DNA from 2 places in the Methylorubrum sp. B1-46 genome. Region 2 is predicted to be linked to the other one. Evidence: predicted binding sites of a transcription regulator. Region 2 holds the regulator's gene; the other holds the start of a gene.
The links. Region 2 encodes PhoB, which activates phosphate uptake and scavenging genes when phosphate is short. Its sites were predicted from a motif close to TGTCATNNANCTGTCAT; they were not measured.
Positions count from the first base shown of each region.

Region 1: the regulator PhoB is predicted to act here: its motif matches at 9,545-9,561, upstream of LPC10_RS18090 (OprO/OprP family phosphate-selective porin).

Region 1 covers NZ_CP088247.1:3,882,036-3,893,727, reverse strand. Annotated here, with positions in the region: gene LPC10_RS18115 (penicillin-binding protein 1A) at 1-777, opposite strand, end outside; gene LPC10_RS18110 (N-acetylmuramoyl-L-alanine amidase) at 1,100-2,431, opposite strand; gene LPC10_RS18105 (hypothetical protein) at 2,630-2,815, opposite strand; gene LPC10_RS18100 (ribonuclease E/G) at 3,532-6,729, shown strand; gene LPC10_RS18095 (pyridoxal phosphate-dependent aminotransferase) at 6,886-8,052, opposite strand; gene LPC10_RS18090 (OprO/OprP family phosphate-selective porin) at 8,142-9,497, opposite strand; gene LPC10_RS18085 (HD-GYP domain-containing protein) at 9,631-10,674, opposite strand; gene LPC10_RS18080 (DsbA family protein) at 10,986-11,692, shown strand, end outside.
Region 2 covers NZ_CP088247.1:5,154,716-5,166,407, forward strand. Annotated here, with positions in the region: gene LPC10_RS23885 (NAD(P)H-hydrate dehydratase) at 207-1,085, opposite strand; gene LPC10_RS23890 (hypothetical protein) at 1,291-1,581, shown strand; gene LPC10_RS23895 (hypothetical protein) at 1,655-2,017, shown strand; gene LPC10_RS23900 (PilZ domain-containing protein) at 2,148-2,399, shown strand; gene LPC10_RS23905 (hypothetical protein) at 2,500-2,673, shown strand; gene LPC10_RS23910 (hypothetical protein) at 3,233-3,439, shown strand; gene LPC10_RS23915 (hypothetical protein) at 3,485-3,760, opposite strand; gene pstS (phosphate ABC transporter substrate-binding protein PstS) at 4,065-5,108, shown strand; gene pstC (phosphate ABC transporter permease subunit PstC) at 5,221-6,195, shown strand; gene pstA (phosphate ABC transporter permease PstA) at 6,253-7,146, shown strand; gene pstB (phosphate ABC transporter ATP-binding protein PstB) at 7,184-7,999, shown strand; gene phoU (phosphate signaling complex protein PhoU) at 8,213-8,926, shown strand; gene phoB (phosphate regulon transcriptional regulator PhoB) at 9,019-9,723, shown strand; gene LPC10_RS23950 (GcrA family cell cycle regulator) at 9,972-10,514, opposite strand; gene LPC10_RS23955 (cell envelope integrity EipB family protein) at 11,029-11,692, shown strand, end outside.

The sequences.
Region 1 (11,692 bases), 1.3 Mb from region 2:
GTTCACGCCGAGCGGCTGCTTCTTGGCCTCGGTGCCCTCCTCGGCGGTGATGTAGCCGTTCTGGGCCATCAGGCCGATGATCTCGTTGCGCCGCGCCAGCGCCGCCTGGGTCTTGCGGTAGGGATGGTAGTTGTTCGGACCCTTCGGGAGCGCGGCGAGATAGGCCGCCTCGTTGATCGTCAGCTCGTGAACCGACTTTCCGAAGTAATCCAGCGCCGCCGCCGCCACGCCATGGAGGTTGCGGCCCGGAACGATGGTCCCCAAAAAAATCTCGTTGAGGTAGAGTTCGAGGATCTTGTCCTTCGAGTAGGTCGACTCGATCCGCAGCGCGATCAGCGCTTCCTTGATCTTGCGGTCGTAGGTCTGCTCGTTCGAGAGCAGGAAGTTCTTGGCCACCTGCTGGGTGATGGTCGAGGCGCCCTGCTTCTTCCCGGACTGGGCGTTGGTGAGGATCGCGCGGACGATGCCCTCGGGGTCGATGCCGCCGTGCTTGTAGAAGTTCTTGTCCTCGGCCGAGAGGAAAGCGGCGACCACGATCTTCGGCATCGCCTGGATCGGCAGGTAGAGGCGCCGCTCGTGGGCGTACTCGGCCAGCAGCGAGCCGTCGGCGGCGTGGACGCGGGTCATCACCGGCGGCTCGTAATTGGCGAGCGCGGCGTGGTCGGGCAGATCCTGGCTGTACTTCCAGTAGAAGAACGCGCCCACCGCCGCGGCGATGCAGAACACCACCGCGCCGGCCGAGAACAGGAAGGCGAAGAATCGCAGGATGAAACGCATCCGGGGTCCGTTCCGTCGCTCGTCCGCTGCGTGCCGATGGGCCGGCGCGAGGGCCTGCCGCGGGCTCTGGTGAGGCCCCGCGCGGCCGCGCCTCGTGTCAGGCGGACGGGGGGGCTCGTCGAGCCCCGTATCGACACCGGCTCTATGGTGAAACTGGGGCGATCGAGGGGATCTCCCGAAAGCGATCCCTTGGGTTCAGTCAGCCTCAGTCGCCGTCGCCCGCTTCCGCGGAAGACCTCGGCCCCTCGGGCTTTCGCTCCGCTCGACGCCTCGTCAAAGGCCGCGGCACCGCTCTTCGCGCTGGGGAACCGTGCCCGGCCCCTCAGGGCCGGAGCGCGATCGCGCTTTTTCCGTTCTCGGCGGAGCGCGCTCCGGTCGGCGCTGGCCGCGAGAGGGTGGCCCGACCGGAGAAGAACAGGTCCACGGCCTTGGCCATCGATCCCGTCACCCGGGCGCGCCACTCCTCCGATTGCAGCTTCTCGAGATCGCTCTTGCTCGACAGGTAGCCGAGTTCGATCAGCACCGAGGGCACGTCGGGGGAGCGCAGCACCTTGAAGCCGGCCTCGCGGTGCGGCTTCGTGCTCATCTCCATCACCGGCGAGAGCTGGCCCATCAGCCGGCCGGCAAAGCCCGCCGAGAAGCCGCGGGTCTCGCGGAGCGTCAGTTCCTGGAGGATGTCGGCGACATCGGCCGGCCCCTCGCCGGATTCGGTGCCGGCGGCGGCATCCGCTCGGTTCTCGCGCTCGGCGAGCCGGGCGGACTCGCTGTCGGTCGCCTTCTCCGAGCCCGTGTAGATCGTGGCACCCTTCACCTGCGGCGCGGCCGAGATCGAGTCGGCATGGATCGAGATGAACAGGTCGGCCTTGGCCTCGCGGGCGATGCGCACCCGCTCGGCCAGCGGCACGAACACGTCGCGGTCGCGGGTCATCACCAGGCGGTAGCGGCCCGACTGTTCCAGCCGCTCGGCGAAGGATTGGGCGAAGCCGAACACGATGTCCTTCTCGAACACCCCCGTGGCGGCGATGGCGCCGGGATCGGTGCCGCCATGGCCCGCATCGATGACGATGAGCGGGCGGGTGTCGGCGGCCTCGCTCGTCGACGCGGCCTTGGGTGCCGCCTTGGCGGCGGCCGCTGGGCTCGGATCGCCCGCCACCGCCGCCTTGCGGAAGGTGTCGCGATCGACCTTGCGGAAGGGAATCGAGACGAGCACCGCGCCCTCGCGGGTCTTGACCGTCTCCACGGCCTCGACCACGGCGGGGCCGGTGAGATCGACCACGATGCGCGAGCGGCCCGGCGCGAACAGGCCGTAGCGGAACGAGGCGATGGCGCCGTCCCGCTTGCGCCCGCTCAGCTTGCCCGTCTCCCCATCGAGCTGGAAATTGACCTCGGGCAGATCGATCACCGCCCGGTCCGGCCGCTCCATCACGAAGGCGCGCGCCTCGATCGCCTTCGACAGGGTGAGGGTGAGCCGCGTGGTACCGTCCCGGCTCGCGGTCTCGGCGGCGATCGCCACCGCCGCGCCGTTGCCTTGCGGGCCGCTGCTTTGTGGGCCGTCCTGGGCCGTCGCAGGGCCGAACGCCAAGAGCGCGCCCCCCAGGAGTGAGAGGGCGGCGACGGGGCGGAGAAGTCCGGGCAGGCGGGTGCTGTGCGGCATCGGTCGGCCAAGGTTCCGGGGAGCCTCCGATACGGGATACGGCCGAGATGGTTAACCGTTCCTCACCGCGTCGATCGCGGTCCCGGTGACGCTGTTGTGCAAGAGCGACACCATGGAGCGACCCCGCTGGTAGCCGTGGCGCGTCCTATCCTCCCCTCCCCCTTCAGGATGAGGGCGGCGGATGGGATGGCCGGCGCGTCAGGCGCGGCTGTCGGGTGCCTCCCGTTCGGCCGCCTCGCCGTCGGGCATCGCCCAGGCCCGCCGCCAGACCGCATGTGCCTCCGAGCCCTCCGGGTGCGGGTTGGCGCTGTCCGGGTCGCCCCGGTAACGGGCCTCACGCCCTTCCTTCGCCACCGAGGCGAGCGATTGTTCCGGAGCCGACACCGCGAAGCCCTCCCCTGCCGCCCGGCGGTGCCGGCGGCTCTCGCCTGCTTCAAGCCTGCAGAGCGGTATCCGGTTCACGAAGACGGCACGAGCGTCACTGCGCTCCCATTGCGCCCACGCGCTCCTATGCGCTCCCTTGCACTCCCCTGACGAAGTGCCGAGGGCCGTCATACGGAACCCTTGCAATTCTCCCGCGACACTCTGTAATGATATCGACCCCATTCCCGGGTTGGCGCTTCGGCGGCCCTCGGGCGCGCCCGGGGCATGTCGGCGCCCACCTCGCTCGTATTGGCAGCGTCAGTCGGCGCCTCCCGGCATCCGGGCGGGTGTTACGGCATTCGCGGCCTCCCGATCATTCCGGGGCGGTCGCGCCCATGAAATCTGTACGGGCCGCTCAACCGGCCCACCATCTTCGCGAGGCCGGATCAGGATGGGAGGACGCACAGCATCGGTTGCCGCTGCTCGTGCCGAAGGCGCGCGGTTTTCGCGTCGCCTCGCCCCTTCCGTCTCCCCGGCCCTGTTCAACCCCCAGCGCGCCGATGCCCGGCGCCAGAAGGCGGTTGACGGCAATCCCCTCCCCGCATCCTCCGCGACCTCGGTGACGAGGCCGGCACGCGCCCCTTTCCTTCCGGCCCGTAGGCCGGGGGCGGCGCCGCCGGGACCAAGCGGCGCGAGCGTGAGGAGAACGACGTCGGCCGCCATGTCGAAAGCACGTCATGGCCAACAACAAGATGCTCATCGATGCGATGCATCCGGAGGAGACCCGGGTCGTCACGGTCCAAGGCTCGCGGGTCGAGGAATTTGATTTCGAGGCGGCTAACCGCCGGCCTCTGAGGGGCAACATCTATCTCGCCAAGGTCACCCGCGTGGAGCCCTCGCTCCAGGCGGCCTTCGTCGAGTACGGCGGCAACCGCCACGGCTTCCTCGCCTTCAACGAGATCCACCCCGACTACTACCAGATCCCGATGGCCGACCGCCTCGCGCTGATCGAGGCCGAGGCGCGCGAGGAGGAGGAGCACCGCGAGCGCGAGGAGCGCCGTCCCCCGCGCGGCCGCCGTTCGCGCGGGCGCCGGGCCGAGGCCCGCGGCGCCCGCAGCGGCGACACGGTGAAGTCGCAGGAGGCGGTCTCGGAGACCGTGTCCGAGGAAGATGCCATTCCCGGCGAGGGCCAGGCCGCCGACGCGCCGACGCCGGAGGCGATCGAGGCGGTGCGCGCCGCCCTCGTCGAGGAGCGGCCCGAGGGCGACGAGGCCCCTGCGGCGGTCGAGCCCGGTGGCGACGCCTCGGCGAGCCTGCCCGAGGCCGCGCTGGAGCCCGGCGCGCCCGCCGGCGACGCGCCGGCCGACACGTCTGCCGAAGGGGCGGTCGAAGGATCGGCCGAGGCCGAGTCGCCGACCGCGGTCGAGCCCTCCGACATCGCCGCGATCTCCGAGGCGCCGAACCCGCCCGTCGAGGCGGAAGCCTCCGACGCCGCGTCCGCCGAGGCGGAGACGGTCGAGCCGCAGCCCGTCGGCGCCACGGCACCGGTCTCCGAGGCCGAGCAGGCCGAAGCGGAGTCCGACGATGATACCCAGGACTCGGACGCCGAGGATTCGGACGACGAGGACTCGGACGATGAGGATTCCGAGGACGACGAGTCCGACGATGACGAGGATGAGGACGACGACGAGTCCGATGACGAGGATTCGGACGACGAGGAAGAGGACGAGGAGTCCGAGGACGGCGAGCGCCGGGTCGCGCAGGTCGGCGGTTCGGGCGACGCGCTCGCCGAGATCCCCGAGCGCCCGCGTGCCTATCGCCGTCACTACAAGATCCAGGAGGTGATCAAGCGCCGCCAGATCATCCTCGTTCAGGTCGTCAAGGAGGAGCGCGGCACCAAGGGCGCGGCGCTCACCACCTACCTGTCGCTCGCCGGCCGCTACTCGGTGCTGATGCCCAATACCGGTCGCGGCGGCGGCATCTCCCGCAAGATCACCTCGGCCGCCGACCGCAAGCGCCTGAAGGAGGTCGTGGCCGATCTCGACGTGCCGGAGGGGATGGGGATCATCCTGCGCACGGCCGGCGCCTCGCGCACCAAGCCCGAGATCAAGCGCGACTTCGAGTACCTGATGCGCCTGTGGGAGAGCGTGCGCGAGCTGACGCTGTCCTCCACCGCCCCGGCGCTGGTCTACGAGGAGGGCTCGCTGATCAAGCGGGCGATCCGCGACCTCTACAACAAGGATCTCGACGAGGTTCTGGTCTCCGGCGAGGACGCCTACCGCGAGGCCAAGGACTTCATGCGGATGCTGATGCCCGGCCAGTCGAAGGTGGTGAAACCCTACCGTGACCCGACGCCGATCTTCGCCCGCTACGGCGTTGAGCAGCAGCTCGACGCGATGTTCTCGACCCATGTGGCGCTTCGCTCGGGCGGCTACCTCGTCATCAACCCGACCGAGGCGCTGGTCTCGATCGACGTGAACTCGGGCCGCGCGACGCGTGAGCACGACATCGAGGACACCGCGCTCAAGACGAACCTCGAGGCGGCGGAGGAAGTCGCCCGCCAAGTGCGCCTGCGCGACCTCGCCGGCCTAGTCGTGATCGACTTCATCGACATGGAGGAGAAGCGCAACAATCGGGCGGTGGAGAAGCGCCTGAACGAGGCGCTCAAGAACGACCGGGCGCGCATCCAGGTCGGGCGGATCTCGCCCTTCGGCTTGCTTGAGATGAGCCGCCAGCGCATCCGCACCGGCGTGCTCGAATCGTCGTCCATCCCCTGCGCCCATTGCGGCGGCTCGGGCTTCGTGCGGGCGACCTCCTCGGTGGCGCTGCATATCCTGCGCTCGATCGAGGAGGGGCTGCTCAAGTCGGCGAGCCACAACGTCGTGCTGCGCACCCGCACCGAGACGGCGCTCTACATTCTCAACCAGAAGCGGGCGCATCTCTACGATCTGGAGCAGCGCTTCCAGGTGGCGATCACCATCTCCGCCGACGACCGGCTCGTGGCGACTTCGGCCTTCCAGCTCGAACGCGGTGAGCCGGCGGTGAAGCACGAGGGCCCGGTGACGGGCGTGCGCGCCGTGGCGATCTCGCCGGTCTACGAGGCCGAGGAATTCGAGGACGACGTCGTCGAGACCGAGGAGGGCGAGGAGGCCGAGATCGCGGCCGAAGCCGAGACCGAGACGGAGGGCACCGCCGAGGAGCGCTCGGCCGCCGACGCCTCCGAGGACGGCGGCGGACGCCGCCGCCGCCGTCGCCGCCGTCGTGGCGGGCGCTCCTCCGGCGAGGGCGAGGCCCGCGCGCGGCAGGACAACGGCGACGACAACGAGGACGAGGCCGGCGACGACAACGGAGCCGAGAGCGAGGACGGCGACGAGGCCCCCGAATCCGAGGCGCATGTTGACGAAGCGGCCGTCGGCACCGCCGCCGAGCGGGACGAGGCCGCCTCGGAGGCTGCCGAGGCTGGCGACGATGACGGCAACGGACGCCGCCGCCGCCGCGGGCGCCGGGGCGGCCGCGGCCGTGGCCGGACCGAGCGCAACGGTTCCTCGGACACGGATCAGGATTCCGAGGCCGACGAGGCCCGGTCGGCGGACGCCTCCGAGACCGTCTCCGAGGCGCATCCTGAGGAGACCGCCTCCGACGCCCTTCCGGTCGGCCCCGAGGAGCCGGTCAGCGACGCCGACGTGACCACGGTCTCGCTCGCCGCCGAGAACGGCAGCGCCGCCGAGCGGCCTCCGGTCGCTCCCGCGCCGGAAGTCGAGCCGATCCGGGCGGATGCCGTCGCGGAGGCCGCGACCGAGGCGGCGGCCCCCGTCCCGGCGGCGCCGGAGCCGGCGCCCGAGCCCGTCGCGGTGGTGCTGACCCCGCCCGATCCGAACCGCCCGAAGCGGGCCGGCTGGTGGTCGCGCACCAAGGCGGCGCTCGGCGGGGAGTAACCCCCGACCGAGGATCCGTTCAAATCCCTCTCCCCTCCGTGGGAGAGGGCATGTGCGGACTAGGCGGGTGATCCCGTTCCCGACCCTCGCTCACGCGAGGGCCGCCCTTCCCCCACAGGGGGAAGGGATCGCTGCGCCGCAGGGCTTTGCGTCCGGTCAGGAGCCCAGCCACCCCTTCAGCCGCGTAACCGCCTCGGCGCAATCCACCTGCGAGCCGGCGAAGGAGAAGCGGATGTGGTGGCCGCCCTCCTCCGGGTCGAAATCGAGGCCGGGTGTGGCGGCCACCCCGGCCTCGTCGAGCATGCGCCGGCAGAAGGCGCCGGCATCGTCCGTCAAGCGAGCCATGTCGGCGTAGAGGTAGAAGGCGCCGTCCACCGGGTGGATGCCGGTGAAGCCGAGAGGCGGCAGCGCATCGAGGAGCAGGGCGCGGTTCCGCGCGTAGCCGTCGCGGATCGCCACGATCTCGTCGAGCGTGTCGAAGGCGGCCAGTGCCGCGATCTGCGAGAGATAGGGCGCCGAGATATAGAGGTTCTGCGCCAGCCGCTCGATCCCGCGCACGAGGGCGTCGGGCACGACCATCCAGCCGACCCGCCAGCCGGTCATGCAGTAGAATTTCGAGAACGAGTTGATGACGACGGCAGCGTCGTCGAATTGCAGGGCGGTGGCCGTCGGCACGCCGTAGCTGAGCCCGTGATAGATCTCGTCCGAGATGAAGGGCAGGCGCAAGGACCGCGCGGTGGCACAGAGTTCGGCGAGGCGGGCCGGCGCGATCACCGTGCCGGAGGGGTTGGCCGGGCTCATCACCAGCAGGCCCGAGAGCCGCTCCGCTGCGTGGACCGCGCGCACCAGCGCCGGGGTCGGGGCGTAGCGGTCCTCGGCGCGCAGGGTCAGCGGCTGCGGGATCAGGTCAAGGGCGCGCAGGATGCCGTCATAGGCCGGGTAGCCGGGGCGCGGCACGCCGATCCGCGCGCCGGCATCGAACAGGGCGAGGAAGGCGAGCACGAAGCCGGCCGACGAGCCCGTCGTCACCACCACCCGCTCGGGGGAAAGGCGGACACCGTAGGTCTCGGCGTAGTGCCGGGCGATGCGCTCGCGCAAAGCGGGCAGCCCGAGCGCCTCGGTATAAGGGATGCGCCCGTCGGCGAGCGCGGCTTGCGCCGCCGCGATCACCGCGCGGGGCGCCGGCGCCGAGGGCTGGCCGACCTCCATGTGGACGACGCCCTCCCCGCGCCGCTCGCGGGCGCCGGCGGCGGCCATCACGTCCATCGCCAGGAAGGGGGCGACGGCCTGCGCACGGCGCGAGAGGGCGGGATCGGGGCTCACGGCGGGCTCCTCACGGGAGAAGTGGGACAGGGCTGCAGGTAGACCCTGACGCCAGCCCGCTCAACCGCGAGGGTCGCCGCCTGCCCCGCCTACCAGTAGAGCTGCGCCCGGCCGATGAAGACGTCCGCATCGACGGTGCGGCGGCCGAAATTCAGCGCCGCCGCCGACGGCTCGGCGTGGGAGCGGATGTAGTCGAAGACGAAGCGGATGTTGGGCTCGGGATACCAGTTCACGCCCGCGGTGAAGTCGTGCTCGATGCCGCCGCGGATCTCGCGGGATTCGAGGTCGATGGCGCTGTAGCGAAGTCCGAGTTCGAACACGCCGGTGCCGCCGCGGCTGACCCGCTGGCCCTCCTCGACGGTGATGCCGGTGAAGACGCCGTACTCGCTGCCGTAAGTCGGGGCGACCCGGTAGGGCCGGCCCTTCCGGTCGAGCACCACCGAGGCCTGGATGTAGCCGCCCTGGAAGAACAGCGGCGGGCGCCCGTCGCGGCGCTCGATATTGGTGAGGATGTACTCGCCCTGGAGCCGGAACGGTCCCTGCTGCCACGCCGCCTCGAACCCGGCGCGGCCGATCGCCGTGGCGTTGCGGATCGTCCGGGTATCCACCAGCGGGCGGGCGAACAGGAACGCTTCCGAGCGGCTCGACAGGCCGGGGCTGCTGGTGTCGTCGCCGAGGGTCCGGTAGCTGCCGGCCAGCCCGAGATGCACGACGTCGTTCCTGTTCTCGGAGAGCCACGGCGTGTAGGTCACGCGGGTGGTCGAGGCGATGCCGTTGTTCTGGATGCCGGTGCTGATGTTGCCGCCGAACACACCTGTCACCGCCGTCCAGTTTGCGCCGTGGGTGCCGATGGCGGTGCCGAAGTTGCGTGCCGGCGCGAAGGCGTCGGCCTGGGAGCGCTCGGTGAACTGGCTGACGTTGTCGCTGATGAGCTGATCGAGGCTGAACGGCTCCTTGAAGTTGCCGTGGGTGATGATGACGTCCTTGAAGCCCTTGTAGGCGACGATGGCGTCGCTCACCGGCACCCGCGGCTCGTTGACGTCGTACTGGAAGGCGAACTCGAAATTCTTGAGGCTGTAATAGGTCTCGATCCAGGCCCGGCGGATCGCCGCCGGCTCTTCGAAGGCCGGGCCGAAGCCGCGCTGCTGCACCCGCCCCGCGCCGAAATCGGCCTGAAGCCGGCCGCCGACGCGGAATTTGCTGCCGTCCTCGAAGCGCGCCGTGATGCCCTTCTCGTCGAGGGTGATCGGCGGCTTGTCCGCGTCGGCCTTCGCCCCGAACGGCTCCCGCTTCGGCTCGCCTTTGCCGGGCCGGCTCTCGGCGGCGTGCCTCCTCGGCCGCTCCTCGGCGATCGCCGCCGTGCCGCCGAGGCAGACCAGGGATAGGGCCAGGGATAGGATCGGGGCGCAGACCGGGGGGCGTGACCATCGTCGGGATGAAGACATGCACAAGTCCCTCGAAGGCGATCCCTCCTTAACTTATGATGGCTTCCATGACCGTCGTACGACGAGGGTGCGATCGGGGCATGCAAGCCACGAAGAAGCAGGCTCGCCGGGGCTACCCTCGCCGGGAATCGCCTCAGGGGGTATCCCGGACCGCCCGGCCGAACGCCTGCACCAGTCCGCCCTCCAGCTTCCCTTCCATGCCCGCCAGGATGGAGAGCGCGTCGTGGCTCGACATCGGCGCCTTGTAGGGACGCCGCTCGATCAGGGCGGCGTAGATGTCGCAGATCGTCAGCAGCCGGACCGGATCGCCGATCTCGCCGGAGCACAGCTTGTCTGGATAGCCCGACCCGTCGAGCATCTCGTGGTGGTAGCGGGTTACCGCGAGCGTCACCGCATCGCAGCCGCCCGACGCGCTGAGGATCTCATGGCCGATCGGCGCGTGGGTCTGCATCACCGCGCGCTCGTCGTCGTCGAGCCGGCCGGGCTTGTTGAGGATGGCATGGGGAATGCGCGACTTGCCCACGTCGTGCACCAGGGCGGCCCGGGTCATGAGTTGCCTGTCCGCGGCGGAGAGGCCGAGGCTCTGGGCGAAGGCGGCGACGACGCCGGAGACCAGCAGGCAGTGCTGGAAGGTCACGTCGTCGTGCGCCCAGACCTCGTCGAGCCAGCGCGACAGGCCCCCCTCGTGAATGGCGTCGAGCACCGGGCCGACCCCCTGCTCCACGTTCGACATGTCGACGGCGCCGGTCTGGGCGGAGGCGAACAGGTTGGTCATCAGCGTGCCGGCCCGCTGCGTCTCGCGGGTGACGACGAGGTCGGCCACCGATTTGTCGGGCCAGACTTCGCGCACCAGCGAGCCCACGACCATGCGCGGCTCGGCCAGAGCCGACAGGCAGAGCGTGGCGCCGAGATTGCGCGCCTCGGTGAAGCCGCTCTGTCCGCCGCCGCGCGTCAGGCAGATGAGCGGCGTGCGTGCCCGTGCCGATCGGCTCGTGAGCAGGCGCAGGCAGCGTTTGGCTTCGGGGCGGCTCAGGGTGATGTCGGCGATCACGCCGCGGAGCGGACCGATCCGGTCCCAGGTCTCCTCGGTGCCGACGACTCGGCACTCGGCAACGGCGCGCACGGCATCGACCAGAGGCTGGCTACGATCTGGCCGATCGCTCACCACGACGATCACGCTGTGCTCCCCCCGTTTCGCCCGCTCCGGCGGCATCGCGGCTGCCCGAGAACTTGAAGTGCATCGTTTAGCGAATCGATAATGTAGCGCGGTCTTGGCTGAAACTTCTAAGCGAGCGGCCGGCGCCGTGAAATTGCCGCAGCCCTGGAGCAGGACCGGACGAAGGCTTTTCCGGGCGGCGGCCCCGTGGAAGTTAGATTGGCATCGGCGCGGTGGTCGCGCTGTGCCATAGTCTCGTCGCGCAGGGCCGGTTGAACGCTCCGTCGATGTTCCCGCCGGGCCTTCGTCCCGACACGTATTACGAGGTCTCGATGACGCTGTTCCGCTCCGTTTCCGTCCTCGCCCTCGCCGGCGGCCTATCGCTCGGCGCGGCCGCGGGCGCCCGCGCGGAGGAGGCCGTCCCCTTCACCGACGCTCAGCGCAAGGCGATCGAGGGGATCGTCAAGGACTACCTCGTCAAGAATCCCGACGTGCTCCAAGAGGCGATTGCCGAGGGCGAGCGCCGCGCCCAGGAGACGCAGAAGCTCGCCCAGGCCGCCGCGCTGAAGGAATCGCGCGAGGCGCTGACCAACTCGCCCCACGGCATCGTCGCCGGCAACCCGAACGGCGACGTCACCGTGGTCGAGTTCTTCGACTACAATTGCGGCTATTGCCGCAAGGCGTTCACCGACGTGCAGACCCTGATCAAGTCCGATCCGAAGCTGCGGGTGGTGCTCAAGGACTTCCCCGTGCTCGGCGCCGAGTCGCTGGAGGCAAGCCGGATCGCGCTCGCGGCCAAGCTGCAGCTCAAGCCGGAGAAGATGTTCGATTATCACGCCAAGCTGCTCGAGACGAAGGGCCGCATCAACGGCGAGCGGGCGATCGCGGTGGCACGTGAGTTCGGCGCCGATATCGAGCGCCTGAAGCGGGATGCGCAGGGGCCGGAGGTGAAGGCCGCGCTGACCGAGAATGTCGGTCTGGGCGACAAGCTCAGCCTGTCGGGCACCCCCGCCTTCGTCATCGGCGACGAGATCCTGCC
Region 2 (11,692 bases):
GGCAGCTCTCGGATTCGAGGCGACCGCTGCCCCCGCAGCGGGGGCACAGGTTCTCGCCTGTGCCGGGCGTGCCGGGCGGCGCATCGTCGCCGGGTTTCGTTGGCTCCGCCTGCGTCATGATCGCCCTCCCGCATCTGAGGTAGGGCAGAACCCTGGCGCTCACGGCTCTGTTCCCGGCCTCGAAGCTCGGAGGGGAGTGCGTTGCCTCAAACCTCGCGCAGGATCGAAGGAACCTCGTCGGCGATCTCCCGCGCCAGAAACCCGACCGGCCCCACCCGCTCGGCGAGCCGCCGTCCCGCCTGCCCATGCAAGTAAACGCCCCAGAGGGCCGCTTTCATGGTCTCGGCGCCCCGCGCGAGAAGGCCCGCGATGATGCCGGACAGAACATCGCCCGAGCCGGAGGTGGCGAGCCCCACGCCGCCGCCGTCATAGAGCCACGCCGCTCCGCTGGGATCGACGATCCAGCTCTTTGCGCCCTTCATGATCACGACGCATCCGAGAAGGTCGGCGGCGCGGCGAGCCGCTGCCAGAGGGGCCGCTTCGACGACGCCGCGCTCGATCTCGAGAAGCCGGGCCATCTCGCCGGCATGCGGGGTGATCACCGCGCAACCGCGGCAGGATCGAACCGCTTCGGACTGCCGGCCGAGATCGGCGATCACGCCAGCATCGAGCACGAGCGCCGCCTTCGCCTCGGCGGCCAGAACGGCACGAGAGAGAGCCTCCGCGGTCTCGCCGGCGCTCAGGCCCGGCCCGACCAGCACCGACTGGCAGCGTTCGGCCATGGCCGGCAGTCGGGATTGCGCCCCCGCCGGATCGATGGCGCCCTCCTCCGTCTCCGCCAGTCCGATGACCCGTGCCTCGGGCACCGCGACGCCCATGATTGCTGCGCTGCTCTCGACCGTCGCGATCCGGAGGCGTCCGGCTCCGGCCCGAAGCGCGGCGACGCCGGCCAGGAGAACGGCGCCCGGGACCTCGACGGACCCACCGACGACAAGGACGGTGCCGCGCTGCTCCTTGCTGCCCTCCTCCGGCACCGGAAGCGGCAATTGCCGAAGGCGATCAGGCGTCAGGCGGTTCTCGGTCATTGCGCGGCCGTGTTCGGGGCTGGGGCGATCGATCGACGCGGCGCCCACCGCGATCTCGGACGACGCCGGAGCGTAAATCCGGCAACGGGACAGCCGTTTCCTCCGGTCGATACGCATCTACGGTAACATTGAGCATGCCGGGCCGACGATTGGATACAAAGGCGCGGCACCGGGTTCCCCTTTGGATCAACCCTTGGGGTGCCCCATGAAATCCCTTCTGACCTTTGCAAGCGCTGCCGGATTCGCCGCCGCGTGCCTCGTGCCCCTCACCGCCGGTCCCGCCGATGCCCGCTCGCGTCACAAGAGCCGCAGCCTCGTCACGAACGACGGCAGCGTGACCGGCGGACGCAGCCGCGGCCAAACGATCTCCCGTGGAGCGACCGGGGCCAGCAGCATCAACCGAAACTCCGCGGCCGGCGGCAACGCGAACCAACCCGAACGCGCGGTTCCGCAGGGCAGCGGCGGCGGGGGAAGCGGCGGCGCCGGCGCTCAATGAGGTCACGAACGCGCACATTGTCGTAACGGACGGCGCGGGCTGCGAAGTCGAAAGCAAGCGAGACGGTTGATCGATGGCACTCCGTTCCGAGACACCGCCCCCGCCTGCTGATCGTGTGCCGGAGGCACCGCCCGCTTCGGGGCAGCCGACGACTGCCCAGTTGAAGGCCGAGATCGATGCCGGCCGGACTGGCGACAAGATCCCCGCTCACGATCCCGGCCTGTCGCCGCTTGGCACCGATGATGAAGCGGCCGGCATGCCCTCGGACGCATCCCGCGTTGCTCTGGCGCGAGAGGAAGAAACCCGACCGCGTCGCCGGAGGGCCGCCAGGATGCAGACGGGACATGGCGCCAACCGGTGGGTCATGCCCGCCTATTACGGAGTGATCGCAGCCGCTGCCGTGGCCGTCGGCTTCGTCGTCTGGTTCCTGAGCTGAGCGATGCGTGACGCACTTCGCCGGATCGGGCCACTGACACTTGAATAGCCGATCGTTCGAAATTTAAGCGCCGGCGCAACGGCATCTTCGTCTGTGCAGGCCACGCTTCGGTGCTCACGCGAGGACATCGATGTCCGATCATTCAGAATTCCGGCTCGACCAAGCACCGATAGCCGGTGGGGCCGGCCTGATCGCGGTTGATGAACACACCTCGATCGGTTGCTGGGTGCACGGCATTTCGGCGCGGGATATCGAGATCACCGTTCCAGACACGTCGCTGATCCCCGACGTGTTCATGCTGACCTCCTCGCCCCTCGATCCCCTCAAGGTATGCCGCACCCTGTGGCGGACGGACGAGACGATCGGCGCGCGATTTCGCTAGATCGCTATCCGATCGAGCGAAAGCCGGCCGAACCGCGTTGATAAGAGGCCGTCGGCGAACCCTCGCGGCCCTGCCCGGTTGACCAAGCCGGAGGTGCCCCATGGCCGAGACGAGTAAGCCCGACAAAGTCGAAGCGCCGGACCGACCGCGCCTGACGCCCCAGGGCCACAGCAGCGGCACGGCCTCGGGCGAGGACAGCACCGATCCAAGCGGCGGCGCGAAAGAGGGTCAGGGGGACAAGGCTGAGGGTGAACGCGACAAGCCGGACCCCTGATCAGCCGCAGGGCACCGCTGTGAGCGGGATCTTGAGAGACGGCGCGTGACGGGCCGGCTTCCCTGAAGAAGACCGGCCCGTCTGTCGCCTGCGTACCGCATTGGGGGCGGGCAGCCCAACGACACTCAAGCAAACGGCGTCGGCGCGTGCGCTCATCCCGAAAGCCGCGAGGATCCTCCGGACGCGCTGCAGCGGCTAAAACCCTCTGGCAGTTCGATCTTCCGGCTCGATACGGATCCACGGCTGAGGAAGGCCGCATCACTCAAGTGCGCTATCGCACAAAAATGATCCCTGATGCGGCCGCTGCGCAGAAGAATCTTTCTTCAATCCGCGCCCTGACCGTCTTCGCTGTCGCGGCCTTGCGCGCGTCCGTGACAGATGAACAGCGAAGGTCTTCGTCTGCCAGAGTCCTGCCCGAGCGGCGGGGCCGTTCATCACCGAACGTCAAAGTCATCCGTTCGCGCTAAGTGTTTGTTAACCATCCTCCTTCAATCTGAGCCACCATCGCTCCTCCTTGCCAGTTGCGATACGGTTCCTTCAGATTTGGCCTCGTCGGTTCATGGCACAACTCGTGACGGACTACCCCGCTGGATCGCTCACCGACGCCGCGATGCCCGCGCTGAATGGCGAGAGCCGTGACCGGATCGGGCAGGGTCTGCGCGACGTGTATGTCGAGCGCTGCGACGCGCAGCCCATCACGGATGCGCAGGTCCAGCTGTTGCTGCGGCTCCGCCAGAAAGAGCGCGATCGCCGCCGCAGTGCCTGACCGTCCTCCATTTTAGGCAGAGGAAAATCCGGTTGTCGGCCTGGATTACTGCCAGCGCCGGGCAATCGGCTGCTGGCGTCGAATCTCGGCGGCGCGAATCAGCGTGAGCACGCGATCGAGATCCTTCAGAAGAGATGATTCCGTCGCCCGCGCCGAGGCGATGTCATGCTCGTCACTGCCGAAGCGCTGCAGCTGCTGCTGACGCGTGAGTTCTTCCTCGAGGGCAGCCCGCTCGGCGTGAAGCGCCAGATAGGCCGCCTCCTGCGGATCCGCCGGATCGAGCAGGATTTCCTTCTCGCGCGTTGAATGCGGCTCCGTCACGCTGACGGTCTCCTCGACTTCTCTCGTGCGGGGCCGCCGCTGTCCCGGTTCTCACAGGAATCGATCCCGCCGGAATCGTTCTCGCGAGGCGGCGCCCGCTTGCACCTGGAAGGACAACGCCGAAGCGCTCCAAGCGGTCCCATCCTCAACGAAATTCCGCCTCGCCGAAGTCTGTCATGTCAGCGTCATGTGGCCGTCATAGAGGCGGCGCGTCGGCGCACTAGATGGCAGCAGTGTCGCAGCGAGACCGGTCCGAGATCAGGATCGGTCCCGGCAAATGCGCCCGACACTTACGGAGATGCTTGTGAAACCCTTCGCTTACGCCTTGGCGGTCGGCCTCGCTGCCGCTCAGCTCGCGACCTCGGCCCTGGCTGCCGACATCACCGGCGCCGGCGCCACCTTCCCCTTCCCCGTCTATTCGAAGTGGGCCGAAGCCTACCGTAAGGAGACCGGCACCGGCCTCAACTATCAGTCGATCGGCTCGGGCGGCGGCATCAAGCAGATCCAGGCCAAGACCGTCGATTTCGGCGCGACCGACGCGCCCCTCAAGCCGGCCCAGCTCGAGAAGGACGGTCTCATTCAGTTCCCCACCGTGATGGGTGGCGTCGTTCCGGTCGTCAACATCGCCGGTCTCGAGCCCGGTAAGCTCAAACTGACTGGCGAGATCGTCGCCGAGATCTACGCCGGCAAAATCCTGAAGTGGTCCGACCCGAAGATCACCAAGCTCAACGAGGGCCTGAAGCTGCCCGAGGCGAACATCACTCCGGTCTACCGCTCGGACGCCTCCGGCACGACCAACATCTTCACCACCTATCTCTCCGCGGTGTCCGAGCCCTGGAAAAAAGAATTCGGCGCCGCCACCACCGTGAGCTGGCCGGTCGGCCAGGGCGGCAAGGGCAACGAGGGCGTCACCGCCACCGTCAAGCAGGTTCCGAACTCGATCGGATACGTCGAGTCGGCCTACGCCAAGCAGAACAAGCTCGCCTACGCTCTGATCGAGAACAAGGCCGGCAAGTTCCCGCAGCCTGACGACAAGGCCTTCCAGGCTGCCGCCGCCAGCGCCGACTGGAAGTCGACCCCCGGCTTCGGCATCGCCCTGACCAACCAAGCCGGTGAGGATGCTTGGCCGATCACCGCCGCGACCTTCATCCTCGTCTACAAGGAGCCGGCCGACGCGGCCAAGGCCGCCGACGTACTGAAGTTCTTCGACTGGGCCTACAAGAGCGGCGACAAGCTCGCGAGCGAACTCGATTACGTGCCGCTCCCCGACAACGTCGTCGGCCTCATCCACGAGGAGTGGAAGGCGGTGAAGGGCAAGGACGGCAAGCCCGTCTTCGCCGGTCACTAAATCCGAGACGAAGGGCCCTCCCCCACGGCGGATGAGGGCCCTTTCCGATGTGGTCCGCTCGCCTCGCGCCTGACGGCGCGCTACACGCTCACCAGCCGAAGAGCCTTCGCGGATGACCGCCTTGACCCAGACCCTCGCCGTCGACCGCCAGACCGCGGTGGCCCGCACCGCTCCGAGCAAGAGCGCCGACCGCCTCTTCCAAGGAGTCGCCTACGCCTCCGCCCTGCTCGTGCTCCTGGTGCTCGCCGGCATTCTCGGCTCGATCATCTACGGTGCCTGGCCGGCCTTCTCGGAATTCGGCTTCGGCTTTCTCACCTCCAGCGCCTGGAACATCGGCACCGAGCAGTTCGGCGCGCTGCCAGCCGTGGTGGGCACGGTCGCCGCCGCGATGCTGGCGCTGATCATCGGCGTGCCGATCTCGCTCGGCATCGCGGTCTACCTCACGCAGCTCTGCCCCGGCTGGGCGCGCAAGCCGGTCGCCATGACCATCGAGCTGCTCGCCTCGGTGCCCAGCATCATCTACGGCATGTGGGGCCTGTTCGTCTTCGCCCCGCTCTTCGCCCGCTTCGTCCAGGTGCCGGTCTCGAACGTCGTCGAGGGCATGCCGATCCTCGGCACCATCCTGTACGCCCGCATCCCCTCGGGCGTCGGCGTGCTCACCGCCGGCATCATCCTCGCCATCATGATCGTGCCCTTCGTCGCCTCGATCACCCGCGACATGCTCGATCAGATCCCGACCGTGCTGCGCGAGAGCGCCTACGGCATCGGCTGCACCACCTGGGAGGTCGTGCGCCACGTTCTGGTGCCGCAGGCCTCGGTCTCGATCATCGGCGCGATCATGCTCGGCCTCGGCCGCGCGCTGGGCGAGACCATGGCGGTCACCTTCGTGATCGGCAACGCCAACCGCCTCTCCGCCTCGATCTTCGATCCGGGCTCGACCATCGCCTCGCGCATCGCCAACGAGTTCAACGAGGCCGACGGGCTTCAGCTCTCGTCGCTGATGGCGCTCGGCTGCCTGCTCTTCATCATCACCTTCTTCGTGCTGATCATCGCCCGTCTGCTGGTGCGGCGCGCCAAGGTCGCCTGATCCAAGGTCGCCTGCCAACGTCGCGCCAGACCGCCCGAGCCCAAGGGACGCCGAACCATGGACGCCAGCAACCCCGTCGCGACGGCCGAGCGCACGCCGATCGCCAGCCGCGTGCGCCCCGGCCGCCGGGTCGCCGACCGCGTGCTGATCCTCGCCAGCACGATCGCAACCCTGCTCGGCATCATCGTCCTCGGCTCGATCCTGCTCATGCTGATCGTCGAGGGTGTGAAGGGCTTCTCGCCCGCCCTGTTCACGGCGCCGACGCCGGGCCCCGGCTCCGAGGGCGGCGGCATCGCCAACGCCATCCTCGGCAGCCTCATCATGACGTTCCTGGGCATCCTCATCGCCACGCCGATCGGGCTGATGGCCGGCACGTATCTCGCCGAGTACGGCCGGACCTCGAAGCTCGCCGACATCATCCGCTTCCTCAACGACGTGCTGCTCTCGGCGCCCTCGATCCTGATCGGCCTGTTCGTCTACACGCTGATGGTCCGGCCGATGGGCACCTATTCCGGCTGGGCCGGCGCGGTGGCGCTTGCCATCATCGCCACGCCGGTGATCGTGCGCACCACCGAGGACATGCTGCGCCTCGTGCCCGGCCAGATGCGCGAGGCCGGCGCGGCGCTCGGCGCCCCGCGCTCCCTCGTCATCCGTGCGGTGACCTGGCGCGCGGCGAGCGCGGGCATCGTCACCGGCATCATCCTGGCGCTCGCCCGCATCGCCGGCGAGACCGCGCCGCTGCTGTTCACGGCGCTGAACAACAACAGTTGGTTCAACACCAACCTGCTCGGCGGCGTGCCGAACCTGCCGGTGATGATCTACCAGTTCGCCCTCTCGCCCTACCCGAACTGGCAGAGCCTCGCTTGGTCGGGGGCGCTCCTCATCACCGTCACCATCCTTGCCCTGTCGGTGGTGGCCCGCTTCGTGATCAAGGACCAGCGGCCGCGCTGAAGGCCCCGGGACAGACCTCCTACCGACGAGAGATCCGATGAGCGCCTCCCCCGCGATCCGCAGCCAGTTCGAGGGCCGCAGCCCGGCCGACGTCAAGGCGCCCGTGCGCATCGCCGTGAAAGACCTGAACTTCTACTACGGCAGCTTTCACGGCCTGAAGGACATCAACCTCGATTTCCGCGACCGGCAGGTCACGGCGCTGATCGGCCCGTCCGGCTGCGGAAAATCGACGCTGCTGCGCACCTTCAACCGCATCTACAGCCTCTACCCGGAGCAGCGCGCCGAGGGTGAGATCCTGCTCGACGGGCAGAACGTCCTCGACTCCAAGGTCGATCTCAACGAGCTGCGCTCGCGCATCGGCATGGTGTTCCAGAAGCCGACGCCCTTCCCGATGTCGATCTACGACAACGTCGCTTTCGGCCTGCGCCTCTACGAGAAGCTGCCCAAGTCTGAGCTGGATGGCCGCGTCGAGGAATCGCTGCGCAAGGCCGCCCTGTGGGACGAGGTGAAGGACAAGCTCAAGCAGCCCGGCACCGGCCTGTCGGGCGGCCAGCAGCAGCGCCTGTGCATCGCCCGCACCGTGGCCCAGCGCCCCGAGGTGATTCTGTTCGACGAGCCGACCTCGGCTCTCGATCCGATCTCGACCGGCCGCATCGAGGAACTGATCGAGCAATTGCGGGCCGATTTCACGATCGTCATCGTGACCCACAACATGCAGCAGGCCGCACGCATCTCGCAGTTCACCGCCTTCATGTATCTCGGCGAGCTGATCGAGTTCGACGCCACCACGAAGATCTTCATGAACCCGGCCAAGCGGCAGACCCAGGACTACATCACCGGCCGCTTCGGTTAAGAGTGCCTCATAAAACTCCCGATCAACGGCCGTTCTCGCTCTGGAGACGACAGCGCAGCGGGAGTTTTGTGAGAGACACTAAGCCCGGTCGCGACTGCGATGCCGTCGCGATCCACCCTGCGTCCTCGTTTCGAGGCTCTCGCCGTCGCCGGACTCGCGTCCGCTTCGACCCGAGAGCGCTCTCGTCCGACTGCCTGATCGGGAATGCGCGACATGGCCGAGCACATCGTCTCCTCCTACGACACCGACCTTGAAAACCTGCGCCGCTCCATCGCCGAGATGGGCGGCGTGGCCGAGAAGATGATGACCGATGCCACCGATGCCCTGGTGCGTCGGGACACGACGCTCGCCCAGGCGGTGATCGTCGCCGACAAGCGCCTCGACCTGCTGCAGCGGGAAATCGAGGAGCGCTCGGTTCTCCTCATCGCCCGGCGCCAGCCGCTGGCCATCGACCTGCGCGAGACGATCTCCGGCATCCGCGTTTCCGGTGACCTCGAGCGGATCGGTGATCTGGCCAAGAACATCGCCAAGCGCGTCGTGGCAATCAGCGATCAGGCGCAGCCGCAGAAGATCGTGCTCGGCGTCCAGCACATGAGCGACCTCGTGCAGGAACAGCTCAAGGACGTGCTCGACGCTTATGCCAGCCGCGACGTGGCCGCCGCCCACGAGGTATGGCAGCGCGACAGTGCCATCGACGCGCTGTACAACTCACTGTTCCGCGAACTCCTGACCTACATGATGGAGGATCCGCGCAACATCTCGTTCTGTACCCACCTCCTGTTCTGCGCCAAGAACGTGGAGCGCATCGGCGATCACACTACCAACGTGGCAGAGACGATCGAGTACCTCGTCACCGGCGAGACGCCGACGGCTGAGCGGCCCAAGAACGACGCTTCGAACTACGCGACGGTGACGCCGAGCGCCTGACGAGGGCGCTCGAGACGCGCGGCGCCGAAGACGCGTCTCCGGCCTGCCCCAGCGAGGGACTGGGCCGGACGCAACGGATGGAAAGACGGACGATGACGAGTGCGCGCATCCTGATCGTCGAGGACGAGGAATCGCTGACGACCCTGCTGCGCTACAACCTCGAAGCGGAGGGCTTCGCGGTCGACGTCGCGATCCGCGGCGAAGAGGCGGACCTGCGCCTGCACGAGATGACGCCCGATCTCGTCTTGCTCGACTGGATGGTGCCGGGGCTCTCGGGGATCGAGCTGTGCCGCCGCATCCGGGCCCGGCGCGAGACGGAGCGGCTGCCCGTCATCATGCTGACCGCCCGCGGCGAAGAGGCGGACCGCGTGCGCGGCCTCTCCACGGGGGCCGACGATTACGTCGTCAAGCCGTTCTCGGTGCCGGAGCTGCTCGCTCGCGTGCGCGCCCTGTTGCGCCGGTCCAAGCCCGCCCACGTCGCCGACATGCTGGTGGCCGGGGACATCGAACTCGACCGCGTCAGCCACCGCATCCGCCGCCAGGGCCGCGAGATCCATCTCGGGCCCACGGAGTTCAAGCTGCTCGAATATCTGATGCAGAGCCCCGGCCGGGTTTTCTCGCGCGAGCAGCTGCTCGACGGGGTGTGGGGCCACGACGTCTACATCGACGAGCGCACGGTGGACGTCCATGTCGGCCGCCTGCGCAAGGCGATCAACCGCCCGCGCCAGAGCGATCCGATCCGGACCGTGCGCGGCTCCGGCTACTCGTTCGATGAGATGTTTGCCGGAGCCGAGTGAGGAAGGGAGCCCTCGGTCCGATCGGTCGATCGGGAGCGCGACATCGCCGGACAAGACGCGTCGTGGATCGCTTCGGCTTCGCCGCGCGATGACGGCGGCGGACTGACGGGATCAACCGTTCATCGCCGCTCCGTTGGATGAGGTGGCGGGGTGATGTCCGAGCGCTGCCGGCGCACTTGGCGAGGGCGCCGGCGAATCCAAGCTCTCTGCGGTCGACGAATTCCCCGAGCAGAGCCTCTTCGAAAGACTTAGCGGAAGCCGGCGACGCGTCGGTCGCGCTTACGCTCGGCAGCCGGCTGATAGGCGACCTGGGCGTGTTGGGTGCAGTAGGGCAGGCCCGTGATGGCGCGGGCGCCGCAGAAGCGGAATTCCGGCGACGTCGGATCGCCCATCGGCCAGCGGCACATGGAGTCGCGCAGATCCATGATCGTAACGCGCTCGGAGACCGCGAGCGCCACGGGCTCCGGAGCCGGTGTCGGCGGCAGCGGGAAGTTCGGTGCAGGACGATGGGCCACGATCGCCGGCGGCTCCGGCAGCGTCGGCTCCTCAACGAGAACCGCCTCGATCTCGACCTCGGCGGCCAAGTCATCCCTGCGACGCCCCTGCGCCGCAGCCGGACCGACCGGTTTGACGCGACCCGCGAGCCCGAGGCGATGGACCTTGCCGATGACGGCGTTGCGGGAGACGCCGCCGAGCTGAAGGGCGATCTGGCTCGCGCTCAAGCCATCGTCCCACAGGCGGCGAAGCAGCTCGACGCGTTCATCCGTCCAGCTCGGGACCGCTTCCGTCATTGCCCCCTCCACGTCGACACGTCCTTTGTACGCACAACCGACCGACCGCGCGGCGTCTCGGCCGCGCGGAGCGACAGCAGACCTCGCCAGGGCTCTTAATCTGGCCCTGCACATGTCGGTTAACAGACGCCAAAGCTGCCGATGGCGACGCTGTGAAGACTACAGGACAGCTCGGCCGCGGAGCAAGGGTCGCAGCGTTTCACGGACCGGTTTCCACCGCCAATCCGACTCCGCCGACGACGCCCCGGAACCGTTCCGGCGTCAGGGTAGCCGAGTCTGTCAAGACCGCTTAACGCATTGCGTAAAATTGCTCTTTTCCGGATCCGGCAATCGCCGGAAGTGCGATCCGGCAGTGCCTTCGAGCGGGTATGCAAGCCGTAACAGCGCCTCTGCCCCTGCTCGGGCGAGAAACGAAAAATGATTGTCCCAGCAGGCACAATGCCTATGTCACGGGCGTCATCCGCCGGCCTGTCGCCTGTGGACAACCGTTCTTGAGCGGATCTTGGGAGATCGCATGCGACTGCGCCTCGCGCCGGCCCTGTTTCTTCTCGCCGCGTTGCCCGGCACCGCTTCGGCTGCCGGACCGGCCGCGCCGGTTCCGGATGAGACGGCGATCCGGCTGACCAACCACCGGGCGGTCTACGATCTGTCGCTGGCGCGTTCCACCGGCACGCGGGCGGTCGAGGGTGTGCGCGGACGCATCGTCATCGATTTCTCGGGTGATGCCTGCCGCGGCTACACCATGCAGACGCGGCAGGTGACGATGATCGATTCCGGCGAGTCGGGCGATCGCACCTCGGATCTGCGCAGCACGACCTTTGAGAACGGCGACGGCAAGAGCTTCCGCTTCCGCACCACGACCCTCCTCAACAACGCGCCGTCGCCGGCCGTGGACGGGACGGCGGAGGCGGGCGACGCCCTTAAGGTAAAGCTCAAGGAGCCCAAGCGCGACCAGTTCCAGACGGACGCCGCGGTGATGTTCCCGATCCACCACATGATCCGCCTGATTCAGGCGGCCAAGGCGGGCGAGACCACCGTCGCGGCCAAGGTTTTCGACGGCTCGGACGATGGACGCAAGGTCTACGACACGCTGGCGATCATCGGCCGCCCGAGCGCGGCGCCAGCTTCCGATACCGAGCGCGACAAGCCCCTGCGCGAGGGCGACCACGCCAGCATGC